2 regions of the Micromonospora sp. NPDC018662 genome follow, and region 1 is predicted to be linked to the other one. Evidence: riboswitches for the same ligand, from Rfam matches in the RefSeq annotation. Region 1 holds a riboswitch; the other holds the start of a gene.
What was found. A riboswitch is a leader RNA that binds a small molecule or an ion and turns the genes downstream of it on or off. The one in region 1 is predicted to bind S-adenosylmethionine.
Positions count from the first base shown of each region.

Region 2: linked by a shared signal. The riboswitch ahead of ACH495_RS12525 (ABC transporter substrate-binding protein) and the one ahead of ACH495_RS08710 (aminotransferase class V-fold PLP-dependent enzyme) in region 1 are both predicted to bind S-adenosylmethionine.

Region 1 covers NZ_JBISAC010000002.1:694,123-698,527, reverse strand. Annotated here, with positions in the region: gene ACH495_RS08715 (aromatic acid exporter family protein) at 1-856, shown strand, start outside; gene ACH495_RS08710 (aminotransferase class V-fold PLP-dependent enzyme) at 916-2,199, opposite strand; SAM riboswitch class IV at 2,243-2,364, opposite strand; gene ACH495_RS08705 (PrsW family intramembrane metalloprotease) at 2,388-3,839, shown strand; gene ACH495_RS08700 (hypothetical protein) at 3,862-4,029, opposite strand; gene ACH495_RS08695 (GroES family chaperonin) at 4,097-4,405, opposite strand, start outside.
Region 2 covers NZ_JBISAC010000003.1:656,745-661,149, forward strand. Annotated here, with positions in the region: gene ACH495_RS12520 (amino acid ABC transporter permease) at 1-557, opposite strand, end outside; gene ACH495_RS12525 (ABC transporter substrate-binding protein) at 596-1,453, opposite strand; SAM riboswitch class IV at 1,698-1,808, opposite strand; gene ACH495_RS12530 (PadR family transcriptional regulator) at 1,931-2,503, shown strand; gene ACH495_RS12535 (acyl-CoA dehydrogenase family protein) at 2,500-4,221, shown strand; gene ACH495_RS12540 (GNAT family N-acetyltransferase) at 4,272-4,405, shown strand, end outside.

The sequences.
Region 1 (4,405 bases):
CGCCTGGCAGCTCGCGCTGGTGGTGACCTCGGCGATCCTGCTGACCATCTTCGCCGGGGCGAGCGTGGCCATCGTGATCCAGGCGGCGGCCACCGCGGTGCTGATCGTGACGCTCACCCCGTCCACCGAGAACATCGAGTTCCCGCGCTTCGTCGACGCCTTCGTCGGCGGCAGCATCGCGCTGCTGGTGACCGCCGTCCTGCTGCCGCTCAACCCGCTCCGGGTGCTCAACCGGGCCGCCCGGCCGGCGCTGGACCTGCTCGCCGAGCAGCTCGACGCGTGCGCCGAGGCGCTGCGCAACCGGGACCGGGGCGCCGCCCAGCGGGCGCTGTTCCGGCTCCGGGAGAACAAGGAGGAACTGGCCGCGCTGACCGAGGCGATCGAGGGCGCCAAGGAGACCATCACCATCTCGCCGGCCCGCTGGCACCGGCGCAGCGAGCTGACCCACTACGCGGAGGCGGCCGAACCGATCGACCGGGCCATGCGTAACAGCGGCACGCTCATCCGCCGCGCGGTCACCATGATCGAGGACGAGGAGCCGGTCCCCGAGCCGATGCCGGACTCCATCACCCACCTGGCCGAGTCGGTACGCCTGCTCCGGCACGAGTTCGCCTCCGGCGACGAGCCGGAAAAGGCCCGGGAGCGGGTGTTGCGCGCGGTCAGCGAGGCCGGCCGGGCGTACGCCGAGGGGGTCGGCTTCTCCGGCAGCGTGGTGATCGCCCAGGTGCGGACCGCCGCCAGCGACCTGATGGTGGCGTCCGGCATCGACCAGGACGAGGCGAACCGCCTGGTCCGGCAGGCGTTCCACGGAAAGGACCAGCCCGCCACCGCTTGCACCGCCCCTCCCGTCGGCTGACCCCCGCCCCGCCTTGGTGATCATGAGGTTGACGGGTGGGAGAGCGTTTTCCGGGTCGGTCAACTTCCTGATCGACGCGGACGGGCCAGCGCCGCCAGGGCGGTCAGGAGGGTGTCGATCTCGTGCTCGGTGGTGCCCAGGCCCAGGCTGGCGCGGAGGGCGGTGGGGGGCAGGTCGGTGCGGCCGGACCGGACGGCGGCCTCGGTCAGCAGGCGGCGGGTCAGCGGGTGGGCGCAGAACAGGCCGTCCCGGACGCCGATCCGGTGTCGGGCCGCCAGATGGGCGGCCACCTCGGCGGAGTCCCGCCCGGCGACCACGAAGCTGACGATGCCCACCCGGGGCGCGTCCGGACCGAACGTGCGCAGCTCCACCACGCCCGGCAGCGCGGCCAGGCCGGACCGCAGCCGGGCCAGCAGCGCCTGCTCCCGGGCGTGCAGCGCGGTCCGGTCCGCCGCCGAGAACGCCGCGCAGACCGCCGCCAGCGCCACCGCGCCGAGCAGGTTGGGGGTGCCGCCCTCGTGCCGGGCCGGGCCGGTCACCCAGCGCACCTGGTGGGTGGCCGCGCCGACGTGACTCGTGGCCCCGCCGCCGGCCAGGTACGGCGGGGCGGCGTCCAGCCAGTCCGCGCGCCCGGCCAGCACGCCGGTGCCGAACGGGGCGTACAGCTTGTGGCCGGAGAGCGCCAGGTAGTCCACGTCCAGCGCGGTCAGGTCGACCGGGGCGTGCGGGGCCAGTTGGGCGGCGTCCACCAGGATGCGCGCGCCGTGCCGGTGGGCCACCCGGGCCAGTTCGGCGACCGGCCAGCACTCGCCGGTGACGTTGCTGGCGCCGGTCACCGCGACCAGCACCGGCAGGCCGGGCCGGGCGTCGCGGGCCAGTTCGCCCAGCGCCAGGGTCAGCGACCGGACCGCGTCGGCCGGGGAGTCCGGCACCGGCAGCCGCACCGAGCCGCGCGGCCAGGGGAGCAGGTTCGCGTGGTGCTCGCCGCCGAACGTGACCACCGTGGTGCCGGCGGGCAGCGCCCGGGCCAGCAGGTTCAGCGCGTCGGTGGTGTTCCGGGTGAAGATCACGTGGTCGGTGGGACGTGCGCCGACGAAGTCCGCCACGGTCTGCCGGGCCCGCTCGTAGGCCAGCGTGCAGCGCCGCGACAGCGCGCCCGCGCCGCGGTGCACGCTCGCGTACCAGGGCAGCAGCTCGGCCACCGCGTCGGCCGCGGCCCGCGCGCACGGCGCGCTGGCGGCATGGTCCAGGTTGATCTCCCCCGGTACGCCGAGCACGCCGAGCGGGTCCGGCCGGACCGGCGTGGGCAGCGGGGGAAGGGCGGGTACGAGGGTGACGGTCATGGCGGAGCCTCCGGGGAACCGGGACCCCGGCGTGCCGGGACGGGGTCCGCGCTTGCCCAGCACGCGACGCGGCGCTGGGCCCGGTCATCACCCGGGGCACCCCACCGCGAACTCGACGAGGGTTGCCGGCCAGCAAGCCGGGGCTTGACGCTGGCGCTCGTGACCTGCCCGGCAGCATAGCCGTCACGATGCGGCCGGACCAGTGGGGCGCGGGTGGCTACGCTGACCGCATGGCCGTCAACCCGCCCGGCGGAGCACTGCCGCCGCCGCCCGCGCCCGCCGTCCCGCCGCCCGGGGCGCCGACGCCGCGGATGCCGCTGCGCCGGCTCGGCTGGCGGCGCTTCCTGGCGCTGGCCGCGGTGGTGCTGCTGATCGCGGCCGGCGCGCTGTTCATGGTCTTCACGCTGGGCGAGAGCCTGGGCGCGGAGGCGCTGCTGGTCGGCGTGATCGCGGCGATCCTGCCGGTGCCGGTGCTGGTGTCCTGCTTCCTCTGGCTCGACCGCTACGAACCCGAGCCGCTGAAATACCTGATCTTCTGTTTCGCCTGGGGCGCCTTCGTCTCCACCGCCATCTCGCTGCTGGTCAACGAGACCGGCGCGCGGCTGTTCGAGGACAACGGGTTGCCCGCCGCGCTGACCGCCGTGCTGGTCGCGCCGTTCATCGAGGAGCTGACCAAGGCGGCCGGTCCGATCCTGCTGCTGATCTTCCGGCGCCGGGAGTTCTCCGGGATCACCGACGGCCTGGTCTACTGCGGGCTCTCCGCGGTCGGCTTCGCGATGGTCGAGAACATCCTCTACCTGGGCGGATACGGCTACCGCACGGGCGTGGAGGAGTACGGCCCGGCGACCGGCGCACAGCAGGTGATCGCGATCTTCATCGTGCGGATCCTGCTCTTCGGCTTCGCCCACCCGCTGTTCACCTCGATGACCGGCGTCGGGCTGGGGGTGGCCGCGCGTACCGCCGACCGGCGGGTGCGGATCCTCGCCCCGCTCGCCGGGCTGCTGCTGGCCATGATGCTGCACGGCACCTGGAACCTGCTGCCCTCACTGGCGCAGGCCACCGGGCAGCAGGTGATCGTGCTCTACGGCTACATCGGCGTGATGGTGCCCATCTTCTTCGGCATGGTGGGGCTGGCCGTCTGGCTGCGGGCCTGGGAGGGGCGGCTCACCGAGCGCACGCTGCCCGACTACGTCCGGGCGGGTTGGCTCACCCCGCCCGAGGTGGCGGCGCTGGGCAGCCTGGGCCGGCGGCACGCGGCCCGCGCCTGGGCCCGGCGGGTGGCCGGCGACGGCGGCGTGAAGGCGATGCGGGGCTACCAGTTCGCCGCGACCCGGCTGGCGCTGCTGCGCGACGGGATGCGCCGGGGCCTCGACCGCAAGCCCGCCGAGCGGGACCGGACGGTGCGGGAGGAACGGGAACTGCTGGACGCGATCGCCGCGTACCGGTCGTTCTTCGTCGGCCGCGACCCGCAGGCGCCGGTCGGCGTCTGGGACGGGCAGCGCTACCACCTGCGGTTCCCGGACGGGTCCCGGCGCGCGGTCGAGGCGCCGGACGAGCCGGTGGTGCCGATCCCGGTGGTGCTGGCCCCGCCGCCCCCGCCCCCGGGCTACGGCCCGCACGCCTGGCACCCGCACCGCTGAGCACCCACCCACGCGGGGGCGGTCAGGTCATCATGCCGGTGAGGAAGTCGCCGAGCCCCTGGGCGATGGCCATCAGCGCGGCCCCGATCCCCCGGAACAGCTGCGCCGCGCCGTCCGGCCGGAACGCCATGAAGTAGATCAGGAACGCGAGGAACCCCCAGGCGAGAATCCTCTTGATCACGATCGGCATGGTCCCTCCCCAGGGCGCACTGAGGTGCCTGGGCTTCCCGCCGGGCAGCGCCGCAAACGGCGCGGGGCTACAGGTAGAGCCCGGTGGAGCCGGTGGCGCCGCTCTCCACCCGTTCCGCCGCCACCGCGTGCACGTCGCGCTCGCGCAGCAGCACGTACGCCCGGCCGTGCAGCTCGACCTCGGACCGGTCGTCCGGGTCGAAGAGCACCCGGTCCCCGGCCACGATCGAGCGTACGTGCGGCCCGACGCCGACCGCGGTGGCCCAGGCGAGGCGTTTGCCGACCGCCGCGGTCGCCGGGATCACGATGCCGGCGGTGGAGCGGCGTTCCCCCTCACCGCCCTCGGTACGCACCAGCACGCGATCGTGCAGCAGGCG
Region 2 (4,405 bases), on a different contig from region 1:
CGCTGGCTGGCCAGCAGGCCGAGGAAGTAGACCAGGCTGGAGTCCTTGATCAACGCGATGAGCTGGTTGACCCAGGCGGGCAGCACCCGGCGTACGCCCTGCGGGATGACCACCAGGCGCATCGACTCGGCCCAGGAGAAGCCGAGGGCGCGGGCGCCCTCCAACTGGGCGGCCTCCACGCTCAGGATGCCGGCCCGGAAGATCTCGCCGAGGTAGGCGGCGGCGATCAGCGACAGCGCCAGCACGCCCAGCGGGTAGGGGTTGGGGCCCCACACCGCCATGCCCAGCGGCGCCAGGCCGACGCCGATGAGCAGGATGGTGGCCGCGGCCGGGAGGCCGCGGAACACGTCGGTGTAGACCCGGGCCGGCCACCGCAACCATCGGGTACGCGAGATGCCGGCGACCGCCAGCAGCATGCCCAGCACCGAGCCGAGCAGGGCGGCGGAGACCGCCAGGAGCAGCGTGTTGGGCAACCCGACGGTCAGCATCTCGGGCAGCGCCTCGCGCATCGAGTCCCAGTCGAAGAACGTCTCCCAGAGGGTGCTCAGTGGATCCATGGTTCCTCCGTCCGCCCCGCTCGTGTCCGGCTGTCCGCTCAGGAGGCGGCCGACGGCGAGGGCGTCGCCACCGAGCCGCTGCCGGGCGTGAAGTCGGCCGGGATCGGCCGTCCGGGGTAGTACTGCGCCTGGAGCTTGCTCCACGTCCCGTCCGCGATCACCTCGTCGAGGCCCTTGTTCAGCGCCTCGCGCAGCTTGTCGTTGCCCTTGGCCACGGCGTACGCGGTGGGGGCCGTGCTGAGCTGCTTCGCCGCGACCTTGATCTTGCCGGTGCTGTCGGCCGCCGACTTGTCGCCGATCTCGGCGGGCGCGATCCAGGCGTCGGCGGTGCCGGCCTTGAGCTGGTTGACCGCGCCGTTGTAGTCGGGCACCCGCACCGGGTCCAGGTTCTGCCGGGTGGCGAAGTCGTCCTGCACGGTGCCCTGGACCACCACCACCCGCTTGCCGGCGAGCTGGTCGAAGCCGGTGATCGGGGAGCCGGCCGGCACGTCCAGGCCGAAGTAGCCGAAGTCGTAGCCGTTGCCGAAGTCCACTGTCTTCTTCCGCGCCTCGGTGACCGTGATCGAGGAGCTGCCGACGTCGAACTTGCGGTTGTTGACCTGGGAGAGCAGGGCGGAGAAGTCGGTGCCGACGAACTCCACCTCGAGGCCCACCTTGCCGGCGACGGCGCGCAGCAGGTCGTTGTCGAAGCCGGTGAACTCGCCGTCCTTCAGGTAGACGTTCGGCGGGGCGTCGGTGAGCGTGCCGGCCCGGATCACACCGGGTCGGAGCAAGCCGTACGGGTTGTCGGCCTGGTCGGCGGCGTCACCGCCGCCGCAGGCGGTCAGCGCGCTGGCGGCGAGCACGGCGGCGGCGCCGAGCGCGGCGACGCGGGTCAGGACGGTACGGATACGCACGATGTCTCTCCAGAGTGGACGAACACGCGGGACGCGTGTCGGTGCCGGCGCCGCCGGGCACGGCGGAGCCGGGAAGGGTGGATCGGGAAGAGGGTGGAACGCCTGCTCAGCGCGCGTCGCGACAGCTGTCGCTGCACACCCGCATCAGGTCGACGTGGCGGCGCTTGACCAGCGCGAGGCCGGCCCGGGTGAGGGGTGGTGCGAACATGGGTCTCCCTGGTCCGTCGGTGCTGACCTGGGTGCCAGGCCACGCTTGCACCGGCGGCTGCCGGTGCCTGGTCCTCACCCGGAGCACCCCACCGTGGTGGAGGGTTGCCGGCCAGCGAGCCGGGGCTTGACGCTGGCGCTCATGACCTGCCGAAAGGCTAGCAGCACCGGGTCGCCGGCCGTCCAGCCGTTATGACCACCCTCACGCGCCGTGCCTTACCGCCCGGCTGGGTCTTGCTATGCAACAAGGTGCATAGCAAGATGGCCGGCATGTCGCTGGAGCACGCCATCCTCGTCTCGCTGCTGGAGCAGCCCGCCTCCGGCTACGAGCTGGCCCGGCGCTTCGACCGCTCGATCGGGCGCTTCTGGACCGCCACCCACCAGCAGATCTACCGCGTGCTCAAACAGATGGCCGGGGACGACCGGATCACCGGTGTCGAGGTCGGCCAGGAGAGCCTGCCGGACAAGACGGTCTGGTCGGTCACCCCGGCCGGCCGGGCCACGCTCGTCGACTGGCTGCACGCCCCGGTGCGCCCGGAGGCGGTGCGACACGAACTGGCCGTCAAGATCCGTGGCGCCGCGTTCGACGACGCGGCCGGGCGCGCCACGCTGGTCACCGAGGTCGAGCGCTACCGCGCCGACCACGAGGCCGTCCTCGCCGGCTACCTGGCCGGCGAACGCCGCGACTTCCCGCACCCCGACCCACCCGACGCCCGCGCGGCGCTCCAGCACGTGGTGCTGCGCGGCGGCATCGCGTACGAGCGGATGGTGCTGGCCTGGCTGGACGACGTCCTGGCCACCCTCCGCGACCTCGACCTCGACCCGGAAAGGCCCTCCGCGTGAGCGACCCGCTGCTGTTCCACCCGCACCGCTACGACCCCGCCGACCTCGACGAGACCTCGCGGCGGCTGCTGCGCGCCACGATCGACTGGTTCGAGACGCGCGGCAAGCGCGCCCTGGTCGACAGCTACCACGCCCGCGAGTGGTACGCCGACTTCCTCGACTTCGCCGCCCGGGAACGCCTCTTCGCCACGTTCCTCACCCCGGCCGCCGACGGCGGCGACGACGCCGACAAGCGCTGGGACACCGCCCGCAACGCCGCGCTCAGCGAGGTCCTCGGCTTCTACGGGCTCGGCTACTGGTACACCTGGCAGGTCACCGTGCTCGGCCTCGGGCCGGTGTGGTCCAGCGGCAACGCCGCCGCCCGGGCCCGCGCCGCCGAACTGCTCGACCAGGGCCACGTGATGGCGTTCGGCCTCTCCGAGCGGCCGCACGGCGCCGACATCTACGCCACCGACATGCTGCTCACCCCCGACGGCGCGGGTGGTTTCCGGGCCACCGGCGGCAAGTACTACATCGGCAACGGCAACGTCGCCGGCCTGGTCTCGGTCTTCGGCCGGCGCGCCGACGTCGAGGGCCCCGAGGGGTACGTGTTCTTCGCCGCCGACAGCCGGCACCCGGCGTACCGGCTGGTCCGCAACGTGGTCGCCGCCCAGATGTACGTCTCCGAGTTCCGGCTGGAGGACTACCCGGTCCGGGCCGAGGACGTGCTGCACACCGGGCCGGCCGCGTTCGACGCCGCGCTGAACACGGTCAACGTCGGCAAGTTCAACCTCTGCACCGCGTCCATCGGCATCTGCGAGCACGCCATGTACGAGGCGGTCACCCACGCCCACGGCCGGGTGCTCTACGGCCGGCGGGTCACCGACTTCCCGCACGTGCGCCGCGAGCTGACCGACGCGTACGCCCGGCTGGTCGCGATGAAGCTGTTCAGCGACCGGGCGGTCGACTACTTCCGCTCGGCCGGCCCGGACGACCGGCGCTACCTGCTGTTCAACCCGATGACCAAGATGAAGGTCACCACCGAGGGCGAGAAGGTGATCGACCTGCTCTGGGACGTCATCGCCGCCAAGGGCTTCGAGGCCGACACCTACTTCGACAAGGCCGCCAAGGACATCCGCGGCCTGCCGAAGCTGGAGGGCACCGTGCACGTCAACCTGGCACTGATCCTGAAGTTCATGCCCAACTATCTGTTCCGGCCGCAGCCGCACCCGCCGGTGTCGACCCGGCGGGACGCGGCCGACGACGCGTTCCTGTTCCGGCAGGGCCCGGCGCGCGGCCTCGGCGCGATCCGCTTCCACGACTGGCGCGCCGCGTACGACGCGCACGCCCACCTGCCGAACGTGGCCCGGTTCCGGGAACAGGCCGACGGGTTGGTCACGCTGCTCGCCACGCACGCGCCGGACGAGACGCAGCAGCGCGACCTGGACTTCCTGCTCACCATCGGCCAGCTCTTCGCGCTCGTGGTCTACGGGCAGCTCGTCCTGGAGCAGGCGGAGCTGACCGGTCTCGACCCGGACCTGCTCGACGAGATCTTCGACCTGCTGGTGCGGGACTTCTCCGGCTACGCCACCGAGCTGAACGGCAAGCCGGCCACCACCGACGAGCAGGCCGCCTGGGCGCTCGCCCACGTCCGCCGCCCGGTGGTCGACGCCGACCGCACGGCCCGGGTGTGGCAGCGGGTGGCCGACCTGGCCGGCGAGTACGAGATGCGGCCGTGAGCGGCGGAATCGGCGCGCGCGACGGCCCGCCCGACCGGTAGGTTGCACGGATGTTCGCGCTTGCCCTGACCGACGACGCCGAGCTGCGACCGTTGCAGCCCTGGCACGCCGACGAGTTCCTCGCCAACCTCGACCGCTGCCGGGAGCACATCGCGCCCTGGGTCGGTGCGTCGTTCGTGGCCAC